DNA from 2 places in the Bacillus sp. PK3-037 genome. Region 2 is predicted to be linked to the other one. Evidence: a T-box and tRNA genes for the amino acid it is inferred to sense, from the RefSeq annotation. Region 2 holds a T-box; the other holds one or more tRNA genes.

What was found. A T-box is a leader RNA that pairs with one kind of tRNA and senses whether it is charged. The one in region 2 lies ahead of serS (serine--tRNA ligase), so its partner is inferred to be a tRNA-Ser.
Region 1: it has a tRNA-Ser gene. The T-box ahead of serS (serine--tRNA ligase) is inferred to sense a tRNA for this amino acid. The anticodon was not compared.

Annotation. Positions count from the first base shown of each region.
Region 1 covers NZ_CP096408.1:3,569,396-3,585,084, forward strand. The annotation lists gene M1D69_RS18375 (amidase domain-containing protein) at 1-64, opposite strand, end outside; gene M1D69_RS18380 (amidase domain-containing protein) at 73-360, opposite strand; gene M1D69_RS18385 (hypothetical protein) at 635-832, opposite strand; gene M1D69_RS18390 (DUF4944 domain-containing protein) at 917-1,417, shown strand; gene M1D69_RS18395 (hypothetical protein) at 1,558-2,373, shown strand; gene M1D69_RS18400 (GNAT family N-acetyltransferase) at 2,643-3,206, shown strand; gene M1D69_RS18405 (hypothetical protein) at 3,825-4,859, opposite strand; gene M1D69_RS18410 (MerR family transcriptional regulator) at 5,188-5,502, opposite strand; partial or broken gene M1D69_RS18415 (carboxymuconolactone decarboxylase family protein) at 5,592-5,986, shown strand; partial or broken gene M1D69_RS18420 (cystatin-like fold lipoprotein) at 6,076-6,390, opposite strand; partial or broken gene M1D69_RS18425 (hypothetical protein) at 6,486-6,991, opposite strand; gene M1D69_RS18430 (helix-turn-helix domain-containing protein) at 7,115-7,900, opposite strand; partial or broken gene M1D69_RS18435 (bifunctional lytic transglycosylase/C40 family peptidase) at 8,174-9,059, opposite strand; partial or broken gene M1D69_RS18440 (hypothetical protein) at 9,054-9,128, opposite strand; gene M1D69_RS18445 (ArsR/SmtB family transcription factor) at 9,227-9,547, shown strand; gene M1D69_RS18450 (NAD(P)-binding domain-containing protein) at 9,608-10,903, shown strand; gene M1D69_RS18455 (arsinothricin resistance N-acetyltransferase ArsN1 family A) at 10,937-11,431, opposite strand; tRNA gene M1D69_RS18460 (tRNA-Leu) at 11,670-11,753, opposite strand; tRNA gene M1D69_RS18465 (tRNA-Leu) at 11,833-11,914, opposite strand; tRNA gene M1D69_RS18470 (tRNA-Lys) at 11,926-12,001, opposite strand; tRNA gene M1D69_RS18475 (tRNA-Gln) at 12,029-12,103, opposite strand; tRNA gene M1D69_RS18480 (tRNA-Glu) at 12,116-12,187, opposite strand; tRNA gene M1D69_RS18485 (tRNA-Ser) at 12,217-12,307, opposite strand; tRNA gene M1D69_RS18490 (tRNA-Asn) at 12,313-12,387, opposite strand; gene M1D69_RS18495 (SprT family protein) at 12,510-12,962, opposite strand; gene cmpA (cortex morphogenetic protein CmpA) at 13,066-13,179, shown strand; gene M1D69_RS18505 (Tex family protein) at 13,189-15,348, opposite strand; gene rsbX (phosphoserine phosphatase RsbX) at 15,558-15,689, opposite strand, start outside.
Region 2 covers NZ_CP096408.1:4,102,643-4,118,331, reverse strand. The annotation lists rRNA gene M1D69_RS21240 (16S ribosomal RNA) at 1-201, shown strand, start outside; tRNA gene M1D69_RS21235 (tRNA-Ile) at 303-379, shown strand; tRNA gene M1D69_RS21230 (tRNA-Ala) at 392-467, shown strand; rRNA gene M1D69_RS21225 (23S ribosomal RNA) at 550-3,477, shown strand; rRNA gene rrf (5S ribosomal RNA) at 3,531-3,646, shown strand; gene M1D69_RS21215 (YaaC family protein) at 3,686-4,636, opposite strand; gene guaB (IMP dehydrogenase) at 4,757-6,223, shown strand; gene dacA (D-alanyl-D-alanine carboxypeptidase) at 6,378-7,703, shown strand; gene pdxS (pyridoxal 5'-phosphate synthase lyase subunit PdxS) at 7,905-8,789, shown strand; gene pdxT (pyridoxal 5'-phosphate synthase glutaminase subunit PdxT) at 8,810-9,400, shown strand; T-box leader at 9,453-9,666, shown strand; gene serS (serine--tRNA ligase) at 9,733-11,010, shown strand; tRNA gene M1D69_RS21185 (tRNA-Ser) at 11,143-11,235, shown strand; gene dck (deoxyadenosine/deoxycytidine kinase) at 11,350-12,003, opposite strand; gene dgk (deoxyguanosine kinase) at 12,000-12,623, opposite strand; gene M1D69_RS21170 (glycosyl hydrolase family 18 protein) at 12,722-14,005, opposite strand; gene M1D69_RS21165 (cysteine hydrolase family protein) at 14,068-14,619, opposite strand; gene tadA (tRNA adenosine(34) deaminase TadA) at 14,703-15,188, shown strand; RNA gene ffs (signal recognition particle sRNA large type) at 15,271-15,535, shown strand; gene dnaX (DNA polymerase III subunit gamma/tau) at 15,664-15,689, shown strand, end outside.

The DNA of each region.
Region 1 (15,689 bases), 530 kb from region 2:
AATTGTATACTTTATGTTTTTTGTACCGGCCCAATATGTATAAAAATCCGAAACAACAGTCCATGAAGTTGACTATGTTCGTGCGGCACTTTTAGGCACTGATTGATTGTACCAACCTTTTGTTGTTTTATGAAGACCACGATTAAAGCTGAATCCCGTAGTATTCATTGGCATTCCACAAGCTAAAACTACCTGTGAAGCATAGTTGGTGCAATCTCCTCCACCACTACTTTCGCCGTAATATCCATATTTACTCGTCTTCTTATTCCAATTGTTAACCATGTATTTTTTTGCAGCCAATCTACTGTAACTAGACCCCAATTGAGTTACAAAAAAGGAATTAGAATTAGTACTTGCCATATAGTCAATTGGAATCTGACCTGATTCTTCTTTAATTTCTTCAACTTTTGCTTCAGTTTGTTTGTCTTCTTTTATATTTTCTTGTTGTACTTGTTTAACCGTTTCAGTTTCAACTTGTTTAGGAAGATCAAAGTTTTCAACCTCTACTTCACCATTCTCATCCTCTTTTTCTTCTTGGAGTCGTACTTAGCCAATTCCTCTAAATAAGTTTCTGAATAGACTTCCATTAAAGAAAAGTTATAACCTGATTTTGTTATCTCATCGGCTTTTTCATTTATACCTTGAAAAAATTAATGTAATCCTGAGAATTAATGTTGTAATTCAAATGTTGCGCTTTTAAATACTTTTGGACTTCGGTTTCCCCTTGCTTGACTGTTAAGTTCTCATTTTCAGCTTCAGCTGCATGAGCATTATTAAGGAAAGTGAAACTCAAAGCTGATGTTACTATTAGACTAAGTTCTATTTTTTTCATATGTTTTCCTTATTTGAATTCATGGTACTATCATATAGCAATTACTTTTCGAGGAAACATCAATACATTTTTTGGAGGTTATTTATGAAAAAGGAGTATAAAAGACCTGTTTTATTTACAATTTCTGCTTTGGCGATTATTTTCCTAGTGTTTTTCTCATTAAAAGTCTATAACCATTACAATCTCGAATATCCTAACTGGGAAGGTAAAAGTAAGGATCACAACTGGGAAGTAGTCTTTAAAAAGAATGAAGATGCTCCAAAAGAGTTTAGCGGGGAGATTCTTTGGATTGGTGATAAAGATAAAACTGATAAAACTTATATAGAATCAATAACAATAATGAAAGATAATAAAACACTTCTTGATTCTTCAGATTTTAACAGTGATATCCCTATGAAAGATTATTCAGGTGGTACCTCTAGCGATGGATCAGCTAAAGAAAAATCATTTTCATTTTTAGAACGCTTAGAAGAATCTGATCTAAAAGGATCTAAGATAACAGTTCAAGTGAAATGGAAACAAGATAACCAATCATTCAGTACTGAAAAGTTCGTTCTTTCAAAGAAAACTTTATTTAATCATTAATTCTTTGAGTTATTCTAACCAGTTCTTTATCTGAACTGGTTTCTTTTTATGAAATTCTTCAGTTTAATCATTGCTCAAACAAATACAAAACTCAGCAGTATACTATTTAATTAAAAGAATGATACTAAGGAGAACAAAGAATGGAAAAGTTAATATTGGATTCTGTTAAAAACCTTGTTGGAGACAATACTTTGCTTGGTCTAACGATAACACTTATTTTTATATTCACTATTTGGCTAAGCCGACAAATCAAATCTGTTTATGAAAAAGATAAGGAACTTCGAAAGACAGAGAGAGAAAATTCACTAAAGATTATTTCAGAGATATTAAAACAGTATCATACTATTGGAAGAGAAAGTTTGACCGATGATGAATTTTTAAAATATGTACAAACTCAACTACCATTGCTTGATTTAAAAACCTATTTGATAATAAGAGACATCTTAGAAAAAAACCTCGATGAATCTAGTGAGTATAAATCAGAAAAGATAAAAAATGAAATTTTAAAGGCTATTAAGTTAATAAAGTTCCATGATAACATTATATATAGTGAGAGCATTATGGAAACTATAACTCGCTCACTATCTAATTTAAAAGATGTATTTATTCCTCCAATTATTTCAGTACTAGTTGTATTATACTTAGTTCTAGCATTTTCCCTAGGTTATTCCCAACATCCATTCTGGAACATAACAAAATTAACAACTGGTTTATTTGGTCTATTCTTTTTAGTTGCATGTCTGGATGACATGATTGAGAGAAAATGGGTTCTAGTAAATAAACGCTCTATTTTGAACTTGATATTTTTAATTTTCATACCTTTTATTCTGATTCTCGTAACGTCATTAGAACACCCTAAACTTTTAGTTGTTTTTTTTATCTACGGCATTATTGGGGTGATTTTCTTTCTCATAATCAGCATTCTCAAACAAAGACGGTTGAATCGGCAAAGTTAGAGCCTCCTTATGGAATAAAGAGACAAGCCAGCAACAATATTTATTGTCTCTTTATTTTCCATCAGCTCTCAATAAAGTGAAATCTGTATTTCCCCTCACAAAATCCTATATAGTCACCGAATTCTTTTTGATTAAGAGTATTTATTTGTAATTTCTAATTGGGAGTAAAAATGCTGCAGCAAACCTTGAATATTATTTGCGCACGTCATAAAGCTTTATTATTGTATTACTTTGCTTCTTTAATATAAAATTCCGAGAGGAGAAATCAAATGAATCCTTTGTTGTTAGATGTTCCTTTACAATTAGAAACAGAAAGACTAATCCTCCGAGCACCACACCAAACAGGAGACGGGAAAATTGTAAACCAAGCAATTAGGGATTCCTTTAATGAATTAAAAGCTTGGTTGCCTTTTGCTCAAGAACTTCCTACTGTTAAAGAAACAGAGATAAATTTAAGAAATGCTCATATAAATTTTTTAAAGAGAGAAAGTTTTCGTTTTCTTATTTTTGATAAAGATAGCAATGACTTTATTGGAATAACTAGCCTTCAGCGAATTGACTGGAACATTCCTAAATGTGAAATTGGGTACTGGGTAAATACTAAATATAGCGGGAATGGATATATGACAGAAGCAGTAAAAAAATTAGCTAACTTTGGGTTACATAATATCAAATTTAGAAGAATTGAAATCAGATGTGAATCAACAAATCTTAAAAGTCGTGCTATTCCAGAAAAATTGGGGTTTGTATTCGAAGGCACTTTAAGAAATGATGATTTATCCGCAGATGGTAGCAAGCTGACTGACACTTGTTTTTATTCCATAATAAAGTAACATTGTACGCTTAAAATAACGGATGCGGTATAAAAACAAAAAAGGGCATAACATATTTTGTATGCTAATATACAATGCCCTTTTTTTCTTATTTAACTATATACTTTTGCGGACAAATCAGACCACTTACTTTAAGTAGGTGGTCTGATTTAGTCACAAAATACGTTCTGTTCAAAAGACACAAAAAATACCAAGGTACTCTAAACCCTTGGTATCATTGATGCGGCCGAGAGGACTTGAACCTCCACGGGTTATTCACCCACTAGGCCCTCAACATAGTAAATCCATATCATTAGTTATGAAAGCTTGTTTTCATTACACACTTACTAACTTCACTTTACATCATTTCTATAAGTTTGTATGGATTATGGTTAATAATTGGTTAGCAAAAACCCCCGTCTAACAAAAAAAGGGTATTGAGGAAAATTCAACGCCTTTAAAATATTAAGCATCTATATAATCTTTTGTGTCACACAAAAGTCAATATTATAAGACTAAAAATATAGAAAAACTTACCATAATTATTTGGTATGTTTTTTCTTAAGATAGCCCCCTTAACAATAATTTATCATCAAAAAAGATGACCTTGTATCTCCGTATTCAACAATGTTTTTGTTGTTAATTTAAAACAGTAAAGTTATTAATAACTCCATTGGATTTTTTCCAGCGTTTTGCAAATTCTTTACTCTGTATAGTGTAAGAGAAGATTGTTCGTTCTTTTATTTCTCTTCCAGTCGATTCATCAGTGTATGACTTAGCTTTTGAATCAATCCCTAAGAAATAAACCTCTTTTCCATCAGATGAGTATTGAGGAAATGATTGACTAAGTAATTTGAACTCCCCATTCTCTTTAAATAAAGGTTTGTATTTATTTGTTCCCAAATCTAACTCATATACAGTTCTGGACTCATTATCTGATTCTGAGCCAGACGTAAATAAAACCTTGTTACCTTTTGGTGCAATCGCAACATCTTGTATAGGTTTAGTAAGGCTTCCAATTTGCTTTGTTTGTTTTGAACCAATAATTGAAAAAAACGTTTTAGGAGGTTTTGGCGGGTCTCCTGTTAAATTTGCTTTTTCAACATTTTTCATATCATCGGTTAAAGAATAATGTAAAACAATTTGATTATTTTCACGTGAATTATATTGGAAAAAGGCTACATTTTGATCTTCATTTGATTTATCTGGAAATATAATTGCGGTTTTTTTAGTGATCAAATTAAGTGAGGCCAAATGGAAGTTGCGATGGTTTGGTAGATTTACTCTCATATATATTGTTGTTTCATCAGAAGAGAGTTGCAGTTCGTCAGCGTAATCAAAACTTTTGGTTACAATTTCTTTTCTGCCCGTTTTTAATTCGAAACGTACAATATTTAATTTATTTTGTTTATCTCTTTTTGTGTAATATAATGTGCTTCTGTCTTTATTTAAAGTCATTGAAGGATATTCTGTCATTTTTTCTTGATGGAGGATATCATCATTGAAGTAGTAGGAGGTAATCAGGTGTGCATTAGTAAATGAAACCAAAAGATCAGGCTCTGAAATTTTTGACGTTATATGTTTTGTATGACTGTTATATACATTTGAAAATAAGATTAAAATACTAACTAAACCTACAACAAATAAGATGACCCACATTTTTTTGTTTTGCACGTTTACATCCACCTTTAAAAGATGCCTGCTATATGCACTTTATTATTTCGTTTACACTGATTTTCATGTTCTGTTATTAATTCTGGGCAGAAAATGGGCACTTCTATATAAGTATAAACACTTTATCCCTATCTCGAATTAAAATACTGACTTTCATCAAAAAATGGCCGCAGAGCAAAATATTAAACCAATCAGGAAACTTATTCGTTATTGGCTCTTCAATCTAAACCTGAAATTTTGGTCTCAAAAATAATAAAAAATATTTACTTATGTCACTCCAATGCTTTATAGTAATCAATCTTTTCTTCAATTTTCTTCGAGTTACGTCTTAATTCTTCAATTTCTTCAAGGACTTTTTTTGGTGCAGTTCTAACAATTCTAGTCGCTTACTTACTGTAGACTCACCTTGATTTCTTAGATCGGAAAACCGTTTCATATCCGCAACCGACATCCCCGTTATTCGTAAACGGATTAAAAAATTAATCCAAGAAATATCAGACTCCGTGTACTTACGATAACCGTTTGCATCACGGCTCACTTCATTAAGTAACCCAATTTTTTCATAGTACCGTAAAGTGTGAGCAGAAAGTTTAGTCATTTTCGCAATTTGTTGAATAGTAAATAATTTTTCCATATAAATCATTATAGCACAAAAAAAGTATTGCTTTAGAGCACGCTCTAAGGTGTAGCATTTAATTCGGAAGGTAGAATAATTCTTAGGGAGGAAAAGAAATGAACAACGAACGCTATCAGCAAGGTTGGCAAAAACTTATGGAAATTGGTGGAGAAGGAGGGCAACGTGTAATTGACTCACTTAAAAATATTGCACCTGATTTAGGAAAATATGTAGTGGAATTTGCTTTTGGGGATATATATTCGAGAGAAGGACTTGACCTAAAGCAACGTCAATTAGTTACTATTGCATCACTAACTACGCAGGGTGGCTGTGAACCACAACGGATGTTCATATCAACGCAGCACTTAATGTCGGACTTTCGCCAGATGAAATAGTAGAAGCTATTATGCACTGTACGCCTTATACTGGCTTTCCACGAGTGCTCAATGCTATCTTTGTAGCAAAACGCATTTTTGAAGAACAGAACTTTCAAACTACATCCACTCTTTAAATATAAAACTTCCTATTTATTGATCTATCTACTATTAGCGTTTATATCAATACTTTTGCGATTTGACGCCAACATTACGGCAATCTTTTTTAAACAGAAAAGAGGAGTAAACACATGGTTTCCTCCTCTAACTTAGTTTCTTTACCTTTGGCTTCTTCATAGTCAGGCGTTTTCTTTGATAAGCCAAGACGATCATTTTCATCGTTTCCGGGCATGTCGCTCATTACTTTATACTCGCCTCCAAGTTTTTCATAGTATTTAAAAGTAGTTAATTTACGAGAAGAATCATCAGGCATATAAAATGCGAACTGGATATATTTTCACCCATCGTAAACCCGAACTATAGAATTAGCCCTCGAAACATTTATTCTAGTATCATCGCCTTTATATTGATTGATTACATCAACTCAAACTAAGGAAAATAAAAAGGTTTTTCAAAATACATATTACTTATTTTTAGAATATTTGGTGTAACAAATAATTTGATCTTTTCCACCTTTTATCCATTTCCCTTGACCTCCACATTATCAACTAACCAATCATTTTTTCTTTCTTCATAGTCGTTTGAACAATCAACACTTAATTCGTAGTAACTGAATTCGCAGTTGTGGCGATTTCAACAACGTTTAAAAACAATTCATGGGATTCATCTAATGGTTTTGAATAACTCTCTAGTGAAAGTAATTCACTTTGCACGCTGACTGTGTGCTTTTGATCTGAACGTGAAGGGAATACATAATCAAACCCTTTTTCGTTTGTATACTTCTTAACTGTTTCATATTGCTTATCTATGTCCGAGTAATTAAAAAATGCTTCAAAAAATGCTTTATTTTCCGAAGCACTGCTTGTTGATTCTATATGGTTCAATTCTTTAATTTTTTCTGTCAGAACTTCATTTTTATCCTTCAACTTTTCAATCTTATACGTTTGCTGTCCATTCGTAAAAAATACGGTCACCAAGATCAATAATAAACAAGCTGAAGCCCATGTAATATGTGTTTTCATATTTTCACTCCTAGTACATGAACTTATTTAAAAATATAATGAACCTATTTCAAATTAAGATTAACTGAGAACTTTATCTTTTTTCTTTCATAATGAAAAAAAGAACCTTTTTAGGCTCTTTTATTAGATATCATCCATTCTTTTTCTCACTTTCTTACTAAGCTTAAAGCCGAATCTATTTATATACTCTTCGTTTTTCACCATTATTTGATATGCCTCTATGATTGGCAAGGTACGAATCAAGATATAGATACCTACAGTTATCAAAACTACACAAACTGGATAGTAGGCAGTTAAACCTGAGGCTATATGTTTTCTTTCAAGAAGAAAAGGAATTACGCCTGCTACAATAGAACAAACTCCAACGACAATGATAGCAGCATACCTTCTTTTAATATCTTTATATCTCGCTGTCAGCTCTTTATGATGATTTTGATCAAAAATCAGAGTCTCTTTCTTGAGTACCTTATATTTATCTTCTTCCGTAATCATTCCTGTCACAATAGCTCCAATGCCGAGTACTGCTATAATAATGATAAGGAGTGTATAAATAGCTGGTTCTTGTTTAAAAACCAAATAAGGGACAGTGGAAAAAATAAGCATGCTCAGTCCGAAAGATACATACTTGAAAACTTTGCGTTGATGCAATAAAAAGCCGTCTGCCATTTCTCTGCTTACATAATATCCTTCTTTGTTATCGGGACGAGGTTCAGCAGAGTCTTTTAACAAATAATCAATTGATACTTCGAAAATGTTTCCAATCATTAGAAGCTTTTCTGTTTCAGGAAACCCTTGCCCATTTTCCCACTTACTAATCGCCTGCCTTGTCGTGTTTACTTTCTCTGCTAAAGCTTCCTGTGACAGACCTTTTTCTTTTCGCAGCTTAAAAAGTTTTTCACCAAATGTCATAGTTAAGAACTCCTTTACTTTGATGACTACATTGTATGAAAACAGCGCTCTCCGTTCTATCTTCCAGCAAATGCACTTTGTCAACTTACGGTTGCAACGATGTTAAACCGTGTGTTTTATAGCTATTATGATCATGCCTTTGATAAGTAAATGTTTTCAAAATTAAACATCTAATTCCTTTTCCTTCTTAAGTATAGATAAACAATAAATTCTTTTCCACTTTTTATTCACCCTTAAAACTTGTGATGTACATTTTTTTATTTCAACTCCTAATTATTTAATTCGTCCAAAAGATACAAGGTGATCTCTCCAATAACCTGATTTCGGATGAGAATATTCGATTCCACTGTCATTTGAATTAAACATTCTGCCATTGCCTACATAGATGCCGACGTGAGTAATGGCTTTTCCTTCATATGTGCCGCAAAAGACACTAAGTCACCCGCAGTCGCTTCTTTTTCACTTATTTTCTTGGTTGCCCCATGTTGTTCTTGTGCTGTTCTAGGAAGAGTGATTCCAGCTTTCGCAAAAGACCACTGAACAAGGCCAGAACAATCAAATCCAGTTTTCGGGTTTGAACCTCCCCAGGCATACGGTTGCCCTTTATATTTCAAAGCTTCTTTCATGACTGTTTCATAGAAATCCATAGAGCCATTCACAGGCTTCACATTTTTATCAGAGCCTTTCACATACCTCATGACATGGTCAACATAACTTGGGTCACCGTAGCTTTTCCAGCCCATTTTAAAAGCTTGCAATCGGCTGAAATCAAGTGCCAATTTCTTTGTGTATTTCCCGCCATTCTTTTTGACATAGTCTATAAAGCCAGAACCAAAGTTGTATGCTTGTAAGGTTAAACGAACATCACCGCCAGCCTGTTTAAAAACCTTCTTAAAATGTTTAATGCCGACTTCAATCGAACGTTCTGGGTCAGTTATGGAGTTAGGAGGTAAGCCGATACTTTCGGAACTTTGCATGATATCTAAAGAACGCCCACCACTTTCCTGCATGGTGAGGCCATAATAATATTCACTTGGTCAAAAACACCTTCCTGACGGGCGTACTTCTCAAATACAGCCCTAAATCGTTCGACTTCCGGTGCAATACAAACCGTTTCATATTCGCCATCCCCACCGACTATAAAATCGTCCCCGACTCGAGTTAATAAATAAAATTGGTATCTGGCTTTCTCTAGGTCTCTTTGCGTTAGCAGCACGTTTTCGGGAACATCAAAAAAAATTGATTTTTTCTTGATTCTCTTTCTAATTTCACTTATGATAATTACATCAAAATTATTTGATTAATCAACCAGAGGAGGACTTCAAAATGCTACAAATACCTCTAGAGAATAAACAGTTACAAGAGACCTTTGAACATTACGAAAAAAAGTTTAAAGCATTATCTGATAAAAAAAGGCTTCATTTGTTACACATTCTTTGTGAACGTGGCTCTACCTGTGTATGTGATTTAATCGATGAAATCCAGATGCCACAATCTAAATTATCTTATCATTTGAAAATCTTATTAGATGCAGGTTTAATTACAAAAGAAACAAAGGGTACATGGAGTTATTACTCCTTGAACGAAAAAGAAATAAATCATTTGTTATCAGCAGAATTATGCTGTTTATTCCGCCCTTCTCGCTAGGAGGGGAATTATTTTCAATTTATTTATCAAAAAAAATTGATTTACAGGAGGGAACATATTATGAAAAAAACATTACCAGTAGCCATTATTGGGGGAGGACCAGTAGGAATTGCCGCAGCAGCTCATCTTGTTAAAAGAAATGAATCATTTATTCTGTTTGAATCAGGAAAAGAAATCGGGACCAACTTTATAAATTATGGACATGTACGGCTGTTTTCACCCTGGGAATATAATATAGACCAAGCAGCAAAAGAATTGTTACAAAAATACAATATTCCTCTTCCTCCAAAAGATGAACTTCCACTAGGAGAAGAGATTGTTTCCAAATACTTAAAACCACTAACGGAACTGCCTGAATTGAAACCTTATATCCATGTGAACAGCCCTGTTCTTCATGTTGGAAAAAAAGGATTTGATAAAGTCAAAACAAAAGGCAGAGATCAAGCACCCTTTGTCATTCGAGTGAAAGTAAACAACTCTGAAGAGAAAATATATGAGGCAAAAGCAGTTATAGACGCTACAGGTACTTGGCAAAATCCAAATCCACTAAACGCTGAAGGACTCATAACTGATGCTGAAAAAAAGATTTCTAATCAGATTTATTATGGGATTCCAGATATACTAAATCGGGATCGAAATCGATATATAAATAAGACTGTTGCAGTTGTTGGGAGTGGTCATTCAGCTGTAAATACTTTGTTAGATTTAACACAGTTAAAAGAACAAACTGAAAATACAGAGATCATCTGGATTCTAAGAAAACAGGATATTACAGAAGTTTTCGGGGGAGAAGGAAATGATCAGTTGCCTGCTAGAGGGCAATTAGGGACAAGATTACGGGGCCTCTTAGAAAATGGACTTATTAAAGCGTACCCTTCAACGTTCATTGAAAATATCGCACCCACATCTGACGGTAAATTAAATATTTTTGGATTCCAGCAACAGGAACAAAAAATATTTAAGGATGTAGACGAAATTATTGCGAATACAGGTGCAAGACCAGATTTTCAGTTTTTAAAAGAAATTCGTCATACTTTTGATTCTGCTTTAGAGTGCGTGCCAGATTTGGCTAATTTAATTGATCCTAATATCCACAGCTGCGGAACTGTTCGACCACATGGGGAAAAAGAATTAAGACAACCTGAAAAAAACTTCTATATTATTGGCTCAAAAAGTTACGGAAGAGCACCGACATTCTTATTAGCTACTGGTTACGAGCAGGCTCGCTCTGTTGTGGCATATATCACTGGTGATATGGAATCTGCTGGACGTGTAGAATTAAAGCTACCTGAAACAGGAGTTTGTAAACTAACACCAAAACCTTCTGTTGCTAAAACATCCTGCTGTTGTGATTAATTTTAAAAAACAGGTCTCTCTTTAGAGACCTGTTTACTTTGTAAGTATTTTCTCCATTGCCATTACATCTACATAATGACCGTCGATTTTCCCTTGTTCATTAAATATACCAACTTCACGATACCCCATTGAAGCATATAAACCCTGCCCTAATTGATTAAAAGGAAATGTAAATAACACGATCTTATGTATCTTGGATTTAATTGCTTCTTTCTCAATATTCGACAAAAGTTCTTTACCTATACCTTTTCCTCGATGATTACGATCAATATATATAGATAAATCAGCAACACCTTGGTATGCGCAACGGTGAGAATATGGATTTAGAGAAACCCACCCTACTATACAATGGTCTATTTCAGCAACAAGGACCTTATATTTTTCTTCACGATTAGAAAACCAATTTGTCATATAATCAATATCTTTTTCTTCTACTTCTAATGTAGCAATCCGATCAGCTATGCCTTGGTTATAAATATCTAATATTCTATTTACATCCGAGTCTTTTGCAGTTCTTATAAGAAGCATCCCTAATCCCCTTTCTTTTTTTACATTTTAATCAATTTTTTTGATTAATCAAGTATATAAACACTACCTGCCACTTTAAAGGAAAATATCATAACAACAAGAAATGTTTCTTGAACACCTATCCTAATAATTTAAAAAGATGACTTACTTTAGGTAAGTTGGCAGTTTGTGGGCAGCAGACAATCTAAAAACAAGCACAAAAAAATACCAAGGACGTTAAAACCCTTGGTATCATTGATGCGGCCGAGAGGACTTGAACCTCCACGGGTTATTCACCCACTAGGCCCTCAACCTAGCGCGTCTGCCATTCCGCCACGACCGCGTGATCATTAAATTGTTTGTGCTGGTTTAGCAGGCTCTTAACCTAGTAAAACCAATTTGCGTGCACTTTGTAAATAAAGTGCGGGTGAAGGGACTCGAACCCCCACGTCGTAAGACACTAGATCCTAAGTCTAGCGCGTCTGCCAATTCCGCCACACCCGCAAAAAGACAAATGGTGAGCCATGAAGGACTCGAACCTTCGACCCTCTGATTAAAAGTCAGATGCTCTACCAACTGAGCTAATGGCTCTTACTATTTAATTTCAAAAAATAAAAATGGCTGGGCTAGCTGGATTCGAACCAACGCATGACGGAGTCAAAGTCCGTTGCCTTACCGCTTGGCTATAGCCCAACGAAAATGGAATGACCCGTACGGGATTCGAACCCGTGTTACCGCCGTGAAAGGGCGGTGTCTTAACCGCTTGACCAACGGGCCGATGGTTGAGAACTTATATCGAATTCTTATGGCGGAGAAGGAGGGATTTGAACCCTCGCGCCGCTTACGCGACCTACACCCTTAGCAGGGGCGCCTCTTCAGCCACTTGAGTACTTCTCCAAATATGGCTCCACAGGCAGGATTCGAACCTGCGACCGATCGGTTAACAGCCGATAGCTCTACCACTGAGCTACTGTGGAATAACGAGACAAGATTCATTATATCAAGCTTGTCATTAAGAGTCAAGAGGTAAATGTTTTTTCTTATCTCTCGTGACGACTTTTATAATGTAACATAGGCTTGCCAGTTTCGTCAACCTTTTTTACGAAAAAATTCTTTTTATTTTCCCGCGGCATTTTCCGCATCTGTATCTGTCAGGATTCATGGCGCGTCTCTTTATATACTGTTGGCCGCAAGCCGTACATATATACCTATATGTTTTGTTGCTTTCTGTTTTTTTCTTTAGAGGCGCACAGAAGCGGGGCGCATTGACTTGCTGGAGAAGCGCTCTGAAATCTTTGTCCCTGTGCTTGTATCCTTTTCCTTCAAGGTGAAGATGATAATGGCAGAGCTCGTGCTTAATAATGCCAATCAGTTCCTCCCTCCCATGTTCAATCAAATATTTTCTGTTCAATTCGATGTTATGAGAGGTTAACAGGTATCTTCCGCCGGTCGTTTTGAGTCTGTCGTTGAAAACAGCCTGATGGCGAAACGGCTTTTTGAAATATGTGTTAGAAATATCCTCTGTAAGCTTTTGCAGCTCTTTGTTATCCATGGTGCACCTCACTAAAAAAACATTGAACGGGACAATTCACCGTTTGCATACAATAGGGTAATCACCGCCCCTCTTATGATAAAAGCTGAGGAGGAATGAGCCTATGCCAAATTGGCTGAAAAAGCAGATGCAAAAAGCGTTCCTTGAAAAAGATAATTACCAAATTAAACTGCTGAATCAATGCTGGTATTTCTATAGGAAAAAACACTGCTCGTAAGCAGTGCTTTTATTTTACCATAGACAGTGACACTCTGCCTTTTTGTACATCGACACCGTCAACCCAAACCGTCACGATGTCACCGACGGATACAACATCAAGCGGATGCTTGACGAATTGATTGCTGAGTTTTGAAATGTGCACAAGCCCGTCCTGTTTGACTCCGATATCAACAAACGCTCCGAAGTCCACTACATTGCGCACGGTGCCCTGCAGCTCCATTCCTTCTTTCAGATCCTCCAGCTGAAGGACGTCTGTTTTCAGCAGAGGCTTAGGCACCTCATCACGCGGATCACGTTCAGGTCTTGTCAGCTGTTCACAAATGTCTTTCAGCGTAATGTCACCGATTCCCAGTTCCTTTGCTGTTTCAGAAAGCTCAAGTTTGTTGATTTTATCCTTCAATTCCGCCGTGCCGATCTGCTCTGTTGAAAGACCGAACTTTTTCAAAAGCGTTTTTGTTTCTTTATAGCTTTCCGGGTGGATTCCTGTTCTGTCCAGAGGCTCTGTCCCTTCCTGCACTCTTAAAAAGCCGATACATTGTTCATAGGTTTTCGCGCCGAGCCTTGGAATATCCTTCAGTTCTTTTCGATTCGAAAACTTTCCGAGCTCTTCCCGCTTTTTGACGATATTGCCCGCTACGGATTTCGATAATCCCGCTACATACTGAAGCAGCGCGGCGGAAGCTGTGTTGACATTTACTCCTACCTGGTTTACGACTGTCTCGACGACAAAGCGCAGGGATTCATTTAAGCGTTTTTGGCTGACGTCATGCTGATACTGCCCTACTCCTACAGACTTCGGGTCAATTTTGACGAGTTCCGCAAGCGGATCTTGAAGTCTCCGTGCGATGGATACTGCACTGCGTTCCTCGACCTGAAGCTCAGGAAATTCTTCTCTGGCAAGCTCAGAAGCCGAATAGACGCTTGCCCCCGCTTCATTGACAATCACATAATAAATATCACGCGGCGTGTCCTTCAGCACATCGACAATGAATTGCTCTGTCTCCCTGGAGGCCGTGCCGTTTCCAATCGCCACCATTTCCACTTGATATTCTTCAAGAATCGCTTTCACTTTCTCATGAGCTTCTTTCGTTTTTTTGACAGGTGCATGCGGGTAAATCACATCAATTTTTAAGACTTTCCCGGTTTCATCTGACACTGCCAGCTTACAGCCTGTTCGGAAAGCCGGATCTACACCAAGAACCGTCTTGCCTTTCATCGGCGGCTGAAGGAGAAGCTTTCTGAGGTTCTCAGAGAAAATATGAATCGCCTGTTCATCCGCTTTTTCCGACAGTTCTTTTCTGATTTCACGTTCAATGGCAGGCTGAATCAGTCTTTTGTAGCTGTCTTCAATCGTTTCCTGCAAAACTTCTTTTACAGACGTTGAACGATTTTTGATGATTTGCTTTTCTAAGTAAGCCTTAATGTGATCTGCAGGCGGTTCGATAGATACCTTTAAAATGTCTTCTTTTTCGCCGCGGTTCATCGCCAGCACCCTGTGCGGAACGACTTTTGCGATTGGCTCTTGATACTCGTAGTACATTTCGTACACGTTTTTTTCATCTGTGTCTGCTGATTTTCCGGCAGCTGATTTGATCGTTCCTTTTTTAAAGGTTTCCTGGCGAATCCATTTTCTGAAATTCGGTTCGTCTGAGATTTGTTCCGCAATAATGTGCTTGGCGCCTTCAATGGCTTCTTCTTTGGTGAACACTTCTTTTTCTTCGCTGATATATTGGTCTGCTGTTTCTGCAAGGCGGTCATCTTGCGGAAGGGTCATGATATAGTCGGCAAGCGGCTCAAGGCCTTTGCTTTTGGCGACTGTCGCTTTCGTTTTGCGCTTTTGTTTATACGGGCGGTAGAGGTCTTCTACTTCCTGAAGTTTTACGGATTGCTCAATTTTACGTTTTAGATCATCTGTCAGTTTATCCTGCTCGGCGATTAGCCTGATCACTTCTTCTTTGCGCTGATTCAGGTTTTGTATGTATTGCCATCGTTCAGAAATGGTCTGAATCTGAACCTCGTCCATTGAACCCGTCTGTTCTTTTCGATATCTGGCGATGAACGGAACTGTGTTGCCGTCCTCAAGCAGACGGATGACGCTTTCAACATGTTTTTGTGATAAACCTATTTCTTTCGCAATTTGCTGTTTCAAAAGGGCTGACGTTTCCATGTAACCATAGCCTCCAATTTTGTCGTTCTTTCTCTAGTGTATCAAAAACAGAAAAAAACACATAAAAAAAGACAGCTGCCGCTGCCCGTATTTTTATTCATTTTTTAAGAGTTCCTGTAAGCCGCCGCTCAGAAAGTTCCGCAAGTCCCTTTTTAATAATCAATCACAAAAAAAGAAGCCGGCTTTCCCAGCTTCTTTTTTCTGTTCTTCTAGGACAGCTGCCCAAGAATATATGTCAGATCGTCTTTTCTCGATGTCGTATACATTTTCAGCGAATTCGATATGTCTTCTACCGATTGGCCTTTTTTCAAATGGGAGCGGATATCGGGTACGTTGAGTCC
Region 2 (15,689 bases):
GCTAGTAATCGCGGATCAGCATGCCGCGGTGAATACGTTCCCGGGCCTTGTACACACCGCCCGTCACACCACGAGAGTTTGTAACACCCGAAGTCGGTGAGGTAACCTTTATGGAGCCAGCCGCCGAAGGTGGGACAGATGATTGGGGTGAAGTCGTAACAAGGTAGCCGTATCGGAAGGTGCGGCTGGATCACCTCCTTTCTAAGGATATTTACGGAATATAAGACCTTGGGTCTTATAAACAGAACGTTCCTTGTCTTGTTTAGTTTTGAAGGAACTTTGTTCCTTGAATAAGTTAAGATGGGCCTGTAGCTCAGCTGGTTAGAGCGCACGCCTGATAAGCGTGAGGTCGGTGGTTCGAGTCCACTCAGGCCCACCATCTTATACAAATGGGGCCTTAGCTCAGCTGGGAGAGCGCCTGCTTTGCACGCAGGAGGTCAGCGGTTCGATCCCGCTAGGCTCCACCAACGTGTTCTTTGAAAACTAGATAACAGTAGACATCACATTCAATTAGTAACACAAGATATCACATAGTGATTCTTTTTTAACGGTTAAGTTAGAAAGGGCGCACGGTGGATGCCTTGGCACTAGGAGCCGATGAAGGACGGGACGAACACCGATATGCTTCGGGGAGCTGTAAGCAAGCTTTGATCCGGAGATTTCCGAATGGGGAAACCCACCACTCGTAATGGAGTGGTATCCATATCTGAATTCATAGGATATGAGAAGGCAGACCCGGGGAACTGAAACATCTAAGTACCCGGAGGAAGAGAAAGCAAATGCGATTCCCTGAGTAGCGGCGAGCGAAACGGGATTAGCCCAAACCAAGAGGCTTGCCTCTTGGGGTTGTAGGACACTCTATACGGAGTTACAAAGGAACGAGGTAGATGAAGAGGTCTGGAAAGGCCCGCCATAGGAGGTAACAGCCCTGTAGTCAAAACTTCGTTCTCTCCAGAGTGGATCCTGAGTACGGCGGAACACGTGAAATTCCGTCGGAATCCGGGAGGACCATCTCCCAAGGCTAAATACTCCCTAGTGACCGATAGTGAACCAGTACCGTGAGGGAAAGGTGAAAAGCACCCCGGAAGGGGAGTGAAAGAGATCCTGAAACCGTGTGCCTACAAGTAGTCAGAGCCCGTTAACGGGTGATGGCGTGCCTTTTGTAGAATGAACCGGCGAGTTACGATCCCGTGCAAGGTTAAGCAGAAGATGCGGAGCCGCAGCGAAAGCGAGTCTGAATAGGGCGCATGAGTACGTGGTCGTAGACCCGAAACCAGGTGATCTACCCATGTCCAGGGTGAAGTTCAGGTAACACTGAATGGAGGCCCGAACCCACGCACGTTGAAAAGTGCGGGGATGAGGTGTGGGTAGGGGTGAAATGCCAATCGAACCTGGAGATAGCTGGTTCTCTCCGAAATAGCTTTAGGGCTAGCCTCAAGGTAAGAGTCTTGGAGGTAGAGCACTGATTGGACTAGGGGCCCCTACCGGGTTACCGAATTCAGTCAAACTCCGAATGCCAATGACTTATCCTTGGGAGTCAGACTGCGAGTGATAAGATCCGTAGTCGAAAGGGAAACAGCCCAGACCGCCAGCTAAGGTCCCAAAGTATACGTTAAGTGGAAAAGGATGTGGAGTTGCTTAGACAACCAGGATGTTGGCTTAGAAGCAGCCACCATTTAAAGAGTGCGTAATAGCTCACTGGTCGAGTGACTCTGCGCCGAAAATGTACCGGGGCTAAACGTATCACCGAAGCTGCGGACTGTTCTTCGAACAGTGGTAGGAGAGCGTTCTAAGGGCTGTGAAGCCAGACCGGAAGGACTGGTGGAGCGCTTAGAAGTGAGAATGCCGGTATGAGTAGCGAAAGAGGGGTGAGAATCCCCTCCACCGAATGCCTAAGGTTTCCTGAGGAAGGCTCGTCCGCTCAGGGTTAGTCGGGACCTAAGCCGAGGCCGAAAGGCGTAGGCGATGGACAACAGGTTGATATTCCTGTACCACCTCCTCACCATTTGAGCAATGGGGGGACGCAGGAGGATAGGGTAAGCGCGGTATTGGATATCCGCGTCCAAGCAGTTAGGCTGGGAAATAGGCAAATCCGTTTCCCGTAAGGCTGAGCTGTGATGGCGAGCGAAATATAGTAGCGAAGTTCCTGATTCCACACTGCCAAGAAAAGCCTCTAGCGAGGTGAGAGGTGCCCGTACCGCAAACCGACACAGGTAGGCGAGGAGAGAATCCTAAGGTGATCGAGAGAACTCTCGTTAAGGAACTCGGCAAAATGACCCCGTAACTTCGGGAGAAGGGGTGCTCTGTTAGGGTGCAAGCCCGAGAGAGCCGCAGTGAATAGGCCCAGGCGACTGTTTAGCAAAAACACAGGTCTCTGCGAAGCCGTAAGGCGAAGTATAGGGGCTGACGCCTGCCCGGTGCTGGAAGGTTAAGAGGAGCGCTTAGCGTAAGCGAAGGTGCGAATTGAAGCCCCAGTAAACGGCGGCCGTAACTATAACGGTCCTAAGGTAGCGAAATTCCTTGTCGGGTAAGTTCCGACCCGCACGAAAGGCGCAACGATCTGGGCACTGTCTCAACGAGAGACTCGGTGAAATTATAGTACCTGTGAAGATGCAGGTTACCCGCGACAGGACGGAAAGACCCCGTGGAGCTTTACTGCAGCCTGATATTGAATGTTGGTACAGCTTGTACAGGATAGGTAGGAGCCTTGGAAACCGGAGCGCCAGCTTCGGTGGAGGCATCGGTGGGATACTACCCTGGCTGTATTGACCTTCTAACCCGCCGCCCTTATCGGGCGGGGAGACAGTGTCAGGTGGGCAGTTTGACTGGGGCGGTCGCCTCCTAAAAGGTAACGGAGGCGCCCAAAGGTTCCCTCAGAATGGTTGGAAATCATTCGCAGAGTGTAAAGGCACAAGGGAGCTTGACTGCGAGACCTACAAGTCGAGCAGGGACGAAAGTCGGGCTTAGTGATCCGGTGGTTCCGCATGGAAGGGCCATCGCTCAACGGATAAAAGCTACCCCGGGGATAACAGGCTTATCTCCCCCAAGAGTCCACATCGACGGGGAGGTTTGGCACCTCGATGTCGGCTCATCGCATCCTGGGGCTGTAGTCGGTCCCAAGGGTTGGGCTGTTCGCCCATTAAAGCGGTACGCGAGCTGGGTTCAGAACGTCGTGAGACAGTTCGGTCCCTATCCGTCGCGGGCGCAGGAAATTTGAGAGGAGCTGTCCTTAGTACGAGAGGACCGGGATGGACGCACCGCTGGTGTACCAGTTGTTCTGCCAAGGGCATCGCTGGGTAGCTATGTGCGGACGGGATAAGTGCTGAAAGCATCTAAGCATGAAGCCCCCCTCAAGATGAGATTTCCCATTCCGCAAGGAAGTAAGATCCCTGAAAGATGATCAGGTTGATAGGTCTGAGGTGGAAGTGTGGCGACACATGGAGCTGACAGATACTAATCGATCGAGGACTTAACCTAATATCTAATGATGTTACACCTGTTATCTAGTTTTGAGAGAACACTCTCAATTGTTTGGTGGCGATAGCGAAGAGGTCACACCCGTTCCCATGCCGAACACGGAAGTTAAGCTCTTCAGCGCCGATGGTAGTCGGGGGTTTCCCCCTGTGAGAGTAGGACGCCGCCAAGCAAAAGGGTAAAACCCAGCTCAACGAGCTGGGTTTTTTGTTTATATATATTGTTGCAGGAATTTCAAAACGTATTTAGGAAATTTGTTTTCCGTCACCATTAAAAACTGCTGAATTAACACGTAATCATCACTGACATGCTGCGTTAACAGCTCATACCACCATTCTGTTTCATACCTCGCAATCATTCCTATGTTGTACAAAATTAAATAATGGATTGTTATTTCCGGAAGTTTAAGAAACTGATCTCGTTTAGAAGGAATATAATATTGCCTTTTGTCCATATCAAATAATAAGCTGGTTGACGTCCATGGGTTTATGTCTTGCCGCGAAAGATGGAACAGCAGGCCATCTTTATTTTTTTTCGAAAAGGTCCATTTAAAATGATGAGACATATATTCAACAAATCGTGAATCGGACATCTTATAATCAATCACGATATCCTCTGGTATAGAAACCATGTCTTTTTCCTTCTCAACCTTTGTAATAAAGCATTCCTTTTTCTGAAATTGAAAAATATCACTTAATTCTGGGATAACGGCTAATAACTTTTTCATAGTATACCGTTCATCTTCTATACCTGATTGACCAAATAAGTGTTTCATGAAGTGCATACATAAACCGTTGCGTTGTATTTTCACTTCATCATCACTAAAACAATAATTTTGCTTCTTTCTTTTACGCGCTGTGACGCCATGTGCGAGAACGGATGTATGGCTTGGGTAGTGAGGATCCTGTGTGATGAGACATGCTTTGATCAGCTGTGACATCCCGTAGAATAAAAGAATGGGTTTAATTTCTAAAGGCGAGCAAGAGGCTTGCTTATAAAATGATTCAGCATGCTTCAAGAAGAAAATAAACCGCTCGCTGTTTTTAAAAGAGTTCTGTTTCGCCTCATCTGCACCATTTAAGACATAGACTTTTTCTAGAAATTTCTGGGTTGATTCTACGGAGTAAAATAGCGCTAAGTCTTTCCAATCATGATATGTCATATGTATTTCTAATTCCTTTCCGTTATCTAAATATTTCAACTCTTTTTCGGTTCCTTGACATGCTCTTGGCTTGTTGATAATCTACATATAATATTTTGCCGAAAAGAGGGGGATTTACTAATGTGGGAAAGTAAATTTTCAAAAGAAGGCTTAACGTTCGACGATGTGCTGCTTGTACCAGCTAAGTCAGAGGTACTTCCGCGTGATGTGGATTTATCTGTTGAACTTACAAAGACGTTAAAGCTGAATATTCCTGTCATCAGCGCAGGTATGGACACTGTAACAGAATCAGCAATGGCGATTGCAATGGCTAGACAGGGCGGCTTGGGCATCATTCATAAAAATATGTCGATCGAGCAGCAGGCTGAACAAGTTGATAAAGTAAAACGCTCTGAACGAGGCGTTATTACAAATCCCTTCTTTTTAACTCCTGATCACCAAGTTTTTGATGCGGAGCATTTGATGGGGAAATACAGAATTTCCGGTGTTCCGATTGTAGATAACAAAGAAGACCAAAAGCTTGTCGGTATTATCACTAACCGCGACCTTCGTTTTATTTCTGATTACTCAATGAAAATCAGCGATGTCATGACAAAAGAAGAACTTGTCACTGCACCGGTTGGAACGACTTTAGACGAAGCTGAAAAGATTTTGCAGAAACATAAAATTGAAAAGCTTCCACTCGTTGATGATCAAAATAAATTAAAAGGTCTTATCACGATTAAAGACATTGAAAAAGTTATCGAGTTCCCTAACTCATCTAAAGACATTCACGGACGTTTGATCGTTGGCGCGGCAGTTGGTGTAACTGGTGACACGATGACACGCGTGAAAAAGCTTGTAGAAGCCAATGTGGATGTCATTGTTATCGATACAGCACACGGGCATTCTCAAGGCGTGTTAAACACAGTGACAAAAATCCGTGAAACGTATCCTGATTTAAATATTATCGCTGGAAACGTAGCAACAGCTGAAGCGACAAAAGCACTCTACGAAGCTGGTGCTGATGTTGTCAAAGTAGGAATCGGACCTGGTTCAATTTGTACTACTCGTGTGGTAGCTGGTGTTGGTGTGCCTCAAATCACAGCGATTTATGACTGTGCGACTGAAGCAAGAAAACATGGCAAAACAATTATCGCAGACGGCGGAATTAAATTCTCAGGCGATATTGCAAAAGCATTGGCAGCCGGCGGACATGCTGTTATGCTTGGAAGCTTGCTGGCAGGTACGTCAGAAAGCCCTGGTGAAACTGAAATCTACCAAGGCAGAAGATTCAAAGTTTACCGCGGTATGGGATCTGTGGCTGCAATGGAAAAAGGAAGTAAAGACCGTTACTTCCAAGAAGAAAATAAAAAATTCGTTCCAGAAGGTATTGAAGGACGCACACCTTACAAAGGACCGGTTGAAGAAACTGTTTATCAGCTAGTTGGAGGCCTTCGTTCCGGTATGGGATATTGCGGATCCAAAGATCTTCGCGCTTTAAGAGAAGAAGCCCAGTTCATTCGTATGACTGGTGCAGGCCTTCGTGAAAGCCATCCGCATGATGTACAGATTACAAAAGAATCACCGAACTATACAATTTCATAAATAATTTGTTACAAATTAAAAACTTTTGACAGGGTCTCTGACTCTGTCTATTTTTTTTATACCGATTATGATAAAATTTATACTGTTGTGCATTGAAAATGTCCTTAACGGCTTAATTATAGATGAAGAAAAATGAAATACGGAGGTCGTACGATTGAACATCAAGAAATGTAAACAGCTATTGATGTCATTGGTTGTTTTAACACTGGCCGTAACTTGCCTGACTCCAATGTCAAAAGCAAAGGCTGCCAGCGATCCAATTGATATCAACGCATCAGCTGCCATTATGATCGAAGCTTCTTCAGGTAAAATTCTTTACAGCAAAAATGCAGAGAAAAGACTGCCAATTGCAAGTATGACAAAGATGATGACAGAGTATCTGTTATTAGAAGCAATTGATGAAGGCAAAGTAAAATGGGATCAAACCTATACGCCTGATGACTATGTGTATGAGATTTCCCAAGATAACAGTTTATCAAACGTTCCTCTTCGGAAAGACGGAAAATACACAGTAAAAGAACTTTATCAAGCGACAGCAATCTATTCTGCAAACGCGGCAGCAATTGCCATTGCAGAAGTTATTGCAGGCTCTGAAACAAAGTTCGTTGAAAAAATGAATGCAAAAGCAAAAAAACTGGGATTAACAAATTACAAATTTGTTAATGCAACAGGTCTTGAAAACAAAGATCTTCACGGGAAGCAGCCTGAAGGGACAAGCGTAGATGAAGAAAGTGAAGTTTCTGCTAAGGATATGGCTATTCTTGCAGATCACCTGATTACTGACTACCCTGAGATTTTAGAAACTTCCAGCATCTCAAAAATGAAGTTCAGAAAAGGCACAGATGATGAAATGGACATGCCGAACTGGAACTTTATGCTGAAGGGTCTAGTCAGCGAGTACAAAGGTGCAACTGTAGATGGACTGAAAACAGGTTCTACTGATTCTGCGGGTTCATGTTTCACAGGAACTGCTGAAAGAAACGGAATGCGTGTCATCACTGTGGTGTTAAACGCAAAAGGCAACATTCACACTGGCCGTTTCGATGAAACGAAAAAAATGTTTGATTATGCTTTCAACAATTTCTCTATGAAAGAAATTTATGCTGAAGGCGATCAGGTAAAAGGCCATAAAACCATTTCTGTAGATAAAGGTAAAGAGAAAGAAGTAGGCATTGCCACAAGCAAGGCATTTTCTCTTCCTGTCAAAAATGGTGAAGAAAAGAATTACAAAGCAAAAGTCACTTTAAACAAAGATACTTTGACTGCCCCTGTGAAAAAAGGGACGAAGGTTGGGAAACTGACTGCGGAATATACAGGTGATGAAAAGGACTACGGATTCCTTAACAGCAGCCTGGCAGGTGTAGACCTTGTGACGAAAGAAAATGTAGATAAAGCAAACTGGTTTGTTTTAACAATGCGCAGCATCGGCGGATTTTTCGCTGGTATCTGGGGAAGCATTGTTGATACAGTAACTGGCTAGTTTTAATGAATTGATAGAGCTCTGATTGATGTTAGGGCTCTTTCGCTTAATATACTGAAAAAACCCAATTTTTAATAAAAAATGATTTTCAAAGTCCTAAAAACCGAATAAAATAAGTTATATCCATATGAATTATTGGATTTCTAGGATACAATAAGAAATAGAAATCATATACTATACCTTGATTAGGGGGACCAAGAAATGGCTCAAACAGGTACTGAACGTGTAAAACGCGGAATGGCAGAAATGCAAAAAGGCGGCGTCATCATGGACGTCATCAATGCGGAACAAGCGAAAATTGCTGAAGAGGCTGGAGCTGTCGCTGTAATGGCGCTAGAACGTGTACCAGCTGATATTCGTGCGGCTGGAGGAGTTGCCCGTATGGCAGACCCTACAATCGTGGAAGAAGTAATGAATGCTGTATCCATCCCTGTAATGGCAAAAGCGCGTATCGGACATATTGTTGAAGCGCGTGTGCTAGAAGCTATGGGTGTTGACTATATTGATGAAAGTGAAGTTCTGACTCCGGCTGACGAAGAATTTCATTTGAATAAAAATGAATATACAGTTCCTTTCGTGTGCGGCTGCCGTGACCTCGGCGAAGCAACACGCCGTATTGCTGAAGGCGCTTCTATGCTTCGTACAAAAGGGGAGCCTGGAACTGGTAATATCGTCGAAGCTGTTCGCCATATGCGCAAGGTAAACGCTCAAGTGCGCAAAGTAGTTGCAATGAGCGATGACGAGCTGATGACTGAAGCGAAAAATTTGGGAGCGCCTTATGAGCTGCTTCAACAAATTAAAAGAGACGGTAAACTTCCTGTCGTTAACTTTGCGGCTGGCGGCGTAGCGACTCCTGCTGATGCGGCACTTATGATGCAGCTTGGAGCTGACGGTGTGTTTGTTGGTTCTGGTATCTTCAAATCAGACAATCCTGCAAAATTCGCAAAAGCAATTGTGGAAGCGACAACTCACTTCACTGATTATAAATTGATTGCAGAGCTTTCAAAAGAGCTTGGAACTGCAATGAAAGGGATCGAAATCTCAAATTTACTTCCAGAACAGCGTATGCAAGAACGCGGCTGGTAAGAATATAGGAGAGCTGCGACATGTTAACAATAGGTGTACTAGGACTTCAAGGAGCAGTAAGAGAGCATATCCATGCAATTGAAGCATGCGGTGCAGCTGGACTTGTTATTAAACGCCCAGAGCAGCTAAACGAAATTGATGGTTTAATTTTGCCGGGCGGAGAAAGCACGACAATGCGCCGTTTAATTGATACGTATCAATTCATGGAGCCATTGCGTGAGTTTGCTGCTCAGGGAAAACCGATGTTTGGGACATGTGCCGGTTTAATTATTTTAGCAAAGGAAATTGCCGGTTCAGATAACGCTCATTTAGGTTTGCTGAATGTAGTTGTTGAACGGAATTCGTTTGGCCGGCAGGTTGACAGCTTTGAAGCTGATTTAACAATAAAAGGGCTGGACGAACCTTTCACTGGTGTATTCATCCGTGCGCCGCATATCTTGGAAGCCGGTGAAAATGTTGAAGTGCTTTCTGAGCATAATGGACGCATTGTTGCGGCTAAACAGGGTAATTTCTTGGGCTGTTCGTTCCATCCGGAGCTGACAGAGGATCATCGAGTGACAAAGCTGTTCGTTCAAATGGTCGAGGAATACAAGCAGAAAGCCCTTGTATAAAACAGTTGAAAGCTGTGGAAACTTATAGTACATTATAAACACAAATAAAGATCGAAAAGCGTTGATAGGAACTAGTAGGAAGCCTCTCTTTCTAAGAGAGCCGATGGTTGGTGCGAATCGGTGAAAGATGCTGTCTGAATCCATCCTTGAGCGAAATGCTGAATGAAGTAGGCATTTACGGGATAACCGTTATGTGTGAAAGCGGAAAACAAGGTCTATGGCTTGTTTTCAATCAGGGTGGCAACGCGAGAGCTCTCGTCCCTTTCATGGGGATGAGGGCTCTTTTTATTTTCGATAATTCAATGAATTTAATGAAAAAAGGAGTGTTTCGCATGCTTGATACGAAAATGCTGAGAGCAAATTTTCAAGAAATTAAAGCAAAGCTTGTACACAAAGGCGAAGACTTAACGGATTTTGATAAGTTCGAGGAGCTTGATGATAAAAGAAGAGAGCTTATCGGAAAAGTAGAAGAGCTAAAGGGAAAACGGAATGAAGTATCCCAGCAGGTAGCTGTTTTGAAACGCGAGAAAAAAGACGCGGATCACATCATTAAAGAAATGCGTGAAGTCGGCGAGGAAATTAAAAAACTTGATGAAGAATTAAGAACAGTAGAATCTGCGCTTGAGACCATTCTTCTTTCCATCCCGAATATTCCGCATGAATCAGTGCCAGTCGGTGAAACGGAAGATGATAACGTAGAAATCCGGAAATGGGGCGAAACACCTTCATTTGCATACGAGCCAAAACCGCATTGGGATATTGCTGATGAGCTTGGCATTCTTGATTTTGAACGTGCTGCGAAGGTAACAGGAAGCCGCTTCGTATTTTATAAAGGCTTAGGTGCTCGTTTGGAGCGTGCCCTTTATAACTTTATGCTTGACCTTCATGTGGATGAGTATAACTATACTGAGGTCATCCCGCCTTATATGGTAAACCGCACAAGCATGACGGGAACAGGACAGCTTCCAAAGTTTGAAGAGGATGCGTTTAAGATCAGAGAAGAGGATTACTTCTTGATTCCGACTGCTGAAGTGCCGATCACAAATATGCATCGGGATGAAATTCTGTCAGGCGACAGCCTGCCGATGAATTATGCGGCATTCAGTGCCTGCTTCCGTTCAGAAGCTGGTTCAGCAGGGCGCGATACACGCGGATTAATCCGTCAGCACCAGTTTAATAAAGTGGAGCTTGTGAAGTTTGTAAAGCCGGAAGATTCTTATGATGAGTTAGAAAAACTAACAAACCAGGCTGAGCGTGTGCTCCAGCTGTTGGAACTTCCATACCGTGTAATGAGCATGTGTACGGGTGATTTAGGATTTACGGCTGCGAAAAAATACGATATAGAAGTTTGGATTCCGAGCCAAGACACATATCGTGAAATTTCTTCTTGCAGCAACTTCGAAGCGTTCCAAGCCAGACGTGCGAACATTCGTTTTAGACGTGAAGCGAAAGGCAAACCAGAGCATGTACACACATTGAACGGCTCAGGTTTGGCAGTCGGAAGAACAGTTGCCGCTATTTTAGAAAATTATCAGCAGGAAGACGGAAGCGTCATTATACCAAAAGTGCTTCGTCCTTATATGGGAAATAGAGAAGTCATCAAAGCGTAATGCGGAAAAGGTGTGCCTGATAAGGCGCGCCTTTTCGCTATTTGAATTAAACACTTTCATAAAAACAAAAAAAGTTTTTAAAAATGCTTGACCATCATAAAACATTCATGATATAGTAAGTCTTGTCGATACGGAGGAATACCCAAGTCCGGCTGAAGGGATCGGTCTTGAAAACCGACAGGGGTGTCAAAGCCCGCGGGGGTTCGAATCCCTCTTCCTCCGCCATATTGATTTTAATTCTAATGAAACTCAAGCATATATTGGAGATTGTTTTGTCCGTTGCATCGTTTGCAACGGATTTTTTAATATCATAAAAAAGTGAATCTCAGGTCATGAGATTCACTTTTTTTTCGTTTCATGAATGACAGTTGCGATTTGATCAACAATGTTTTCGATAGAACTTTCATCATTCTTCAAGTCATAATCCTCAATACGGATTTTCAGGACAGGACAAGCGTTAAAACCGCTGATCCAGTTTTCGTAACGCGTGTGCATTTCTTCCCAATAAGACCGGTCTGTTTGAAGCTCCATTTCACGTCCGCGTTCTTCAATCCGGGCTAATATGTTTTCCAGATCACCTTCTAAATAAATCAGCACATCAGGATGCGGGAAATACGGTGTCATGACCATTGCTTCAAACAGGCTTGTATAGGTTTTATAATCAATCTTGGACATCGTCCCTTTGTCAGCGTGCATTTTTGCAAAAATCCCAGTATCCTCATAAATAGAACGATCCTGTACAAACCCTCCGCCGGCTTCAAAAATATTTTTCTGTTCTTTGAATCGTTCAGCTAAGAAGTAGATTTGCAGATGGAAGCTCCAGCGTTCAAAATCATGATAGAATTTTTCTAAGTATGGGTTATGATCGACTTCCTCTAGAGAGGTTTTAAAGCCAAGCCGTTTAGCCAATGCTCTTGTCAAAGTAGATTTTCCGACACCTACTGTTCCTGCTACTGTAATGATTGAATTCTCAGGGATATGATGTTCCTTCATTTTATAAGCTCCTTTACATGGGCGGAAATACGTTCAAAATCGCTCTTATTCAAAACGAAATCCTCTGAATCGCCATCTATTGTTAACACCGTAAGGTCTGGGTCTGCTTCCTGCAGCTGCTTGATGGCGATGTCATAATCTGCGATCAGCTGCTCCAAATAGCTTGTTTCAATTTTTTTCTCAAAGGGACGCCCGCGTTTTTCAATGCGGTGTAACAATGTGGGCAGACTTGCCTTTATGTAAATGATGAAATTTGGCTTTGGAAGATCATCGGTAAGAAGATGAAAAATCTTTCTGTATTTGTTGAGCTGATGTTCAGACAGCGTTCGTTCCGCAAAAATCACATTTTTATAAATGTGGTAATCAGCTATCACAGGCTGTCCTTCATTTAAAAAGTGATGGCTGGTATCCTCAAGCTGTTTGTACCTGTGACAAAGAAAAAACATCTCAAGCTGGAAGCTCCATTCCTCTATGTTGTCATAAAACTTATCAAGGTATGGGTTATCCTCAACAATCTCACTGATCATAGGGAATCCAAGCTCTTGTGAAAGCATCGTCGCGAGCGTTGTTTTTCCTGCCCCGATAGGACCTTCAACTGCGATAAAAGGGGCTGTATTCATTGGAATCCTCCTTATTTCTAAAAAACGTCCGTCAATTGCTGACCTTCATATTGTATCACAACCCTTGGATTCCCCTATGAAAAAAAGACGTTTCCAAATTAACGGAACGTCTTTTTGATGACTTGAAATTGATCAGAAAGCAGCAGCCAGTTTTGAGGAAAGGAAAGCCCCAGCTTCCAGTAGCTGATCCCTCTTAAATGAAGCTCTTTAATCAGATTGAATTTGGCCTGAATCGAACGGGCGTCTTCAAACCACACCTCGTGCCTTTTGTTTTCCGCATCAGTATAGCGGAAGAAAGGGGCTTGGGCGGTTTGGTCATACTGGATGTCGGCATTGTTTTGATCTGCTATGACAATGGCTTGCTGAGGACTTATTGCTCTTGCCGGAGTTCCGCCAGCTGTAAATGGCAGCGTCCAATCATACCCATATAAATTCTGCCCCATGACAATTTTATTCGCAGGCATTTCTGTCAAAGCATATTCGATGACATCCCGAACAGGACCAATTGGAGAAACAGCTTGAGGAGGTCCGCCGCTGTAGCCCCATTCATAAGTCATGAGAACAACGAAGTCGACAATTTGGCCATGTGCTCTGTAATCATGGGCTTCGTACCATCTGCCCTGCTGTGTTGCGCTTGTTTTAGGGGCAAGCGCCGTAGAAATTTCTAAGCCTTCTTGATGAAAAAGATCCCTTGCCTCGCGGAGAAATTGATTATATGCCTCCCTGTCCTGGGGCCGTAAGTATTCAAAGTCAAAATGAATAGCACGGAAGCCATATCTTCTGGCGTTCTCAACTATTTCATTCAAAAGTCTTCTTTTCACAGTATCGTCGTTCAAAAGGATCCGGCCAAGCTCATCGCTGAATGCCTGGTTTTCTAGGTTCGTTATAATCATCATCAGTGTCGTGCCTTGATTCTCTGCAATGCTTCTTAAATTCGTTAAAGGCGGTGCGACTAAGGTTCCATCACGCTGTGCCTGGAAACTGAATGCCCCAAGGTACGTTAAGTAGGGCGATGCTTCTCTGGCCGCCTGCTGGAGATTTTCGCTGACTTGATTTCCGCGAGGCTCCAAATAAGCGCTTGATTCAATGTCTCTTTTTGGAACTGGAGGAAGGTATAAACGGAAACCAATCTGCAGTACGGTATTTAACTGGATGCGGTTCACCCTGGCAAGCTCAGCTGCTGTTGTATTAAATTGCTGTGCGATGGATGTCAGGGTATCACCTTGTTGAACATCATAAAACTGGCCAGCTATTGGAATGACAATGGTTTGTCCGACAACAAGGCTGTCGGGATTCGGTATTTCATTCGTTTCTGTGATTTCATTTACAGTTGTTCTGTATTGTGAAGCGATAGCAGAAAGAGTGTCGCCTTGTTTCACCACATAAATTTGAATGAAAAACGCCTCCTTTCATATCGCTACAATGTATGAAAGGAAAGCGCTAATCATGTTTGTTTTTCTGTAATTTGTTCTTCCGTAGTAATTTCTGCGAAAAGAACATTTTCCATCATGGTTAGAGCGAATTCATTATCCTTATCGCTGTTAGAAGCAATGCAGTCCTTGGGTATTGTAATGCTGTATTCTCTCATGTAAGCATCATTAGCGGTAAACAGCACGCATATATTTCCCGCTATCCCTGTTAAGACAATGCGTTTCACCTGTAATTCAGTCAGGAGGGTATGGAGGGCTGTTTCATAAAAAGCGGAGTGTTTCGGCTTGATTAAAAAATAGTCGTCATCCTCGGGCGATATCTTTTCGATAATGGCCTTGCTTTTCTCGTTTTCACATTCTTGCTGGATATTTTGGATATCCGCTTGCCATAGCCCGTAATGATCATTAATGTATATAATCGGCCAGTCATTTTGTCTTGCGTGCTTTTTTAATGATAAAATGTGAGGAACGATTTTTTCTGTTTTGTTGGCGAGGCTTTCTCCCATATCAAATTCAAAATTATTGATCATGTCTACAATGAGAAGAGCTGTGTCTGCTTTAGACATTGACAGTCTCCTTTCTGTTTAAGTTATAGTTAATATGTAGCCTTTTTAGGTAAGGAAAAAACTTTGAAAAGAGAGCTAATCTAATGAATCAAGATGAACTTTATATGAAAGAAGCAATAAAAGAAGCGAAAAAAGCTGAAGCGAAAGGCGAGGTGCCGATCGGAGCCGTGCTTGTCGTGAATGATGAAATTGTGGCACGCGCGCACAATTTAAGAGAAACAGAGCAGAGGTCTATCGCTCATGCGGAAATGCTTGTGATTGATGAAGCGTGCAAGTCACTTGGAACATGGAGACTGGAAGGCGCAACACTTTACGTTACCCTTGAGCCTTGTCCGATGTGCGCCGGAGCCGTCGTGCTTTCACGCGTGGAGAAAGTGGTATTTGGCGCATTTGATCCAAAAGGAGGCTGTTCAGGCACGTTAATGAACCTTCTTCAGGAAGAACGCTTTAATCATCAGGCTGAAGTGGTGAGCGGTGTGCTGGAGGAAGAATGCGGGGGAATGCTCAGTGCGTTTTTCAGAGATCTGAGAAAAAAGAAGAAAGCTTCTAGGAAAAACTTGTCTGAGTAGTAAGGTTGCAATTTTTAGGGGAAAAGGATATACTTATGTGTGCATCGTCATAGATGCGACATAAAATTTGATATTTATTTTGCCGTGCTAAGCGGGGAGGTAGCGGTGCCCTGTACCCGCAATCCGCTCTAGCGGGGCCGAATCCCTTCTCGAGGTTCGTTTACTTTAAGGTCTGCCTTAAGTAAGTGGTGTTGACGTTTGGGTCCTGCGCAATGGGAATTCATGAACCATGTCAGGTCCGGAAGGAAGCAGCATTAAGTGAAACCTCTCATGTGCCGCAGGGTTGCCTGGGCCGAGCTAACTGCTTAAGTAACGCTTAGGGTAGCGAATCGACAGAAGGTGCACGGTAAATCAATCATCAAATTTTCAAACTCACCTAATATTAGGTGAGTTTTTTGTTATGTAAAAGAGCTTTTGGAATCGATACACGGTTCATGTATAATGGGAATGATGAATAACGGAGGAGGGCGCACCCGTGAGTTACCAAGCTTTATATCGAGT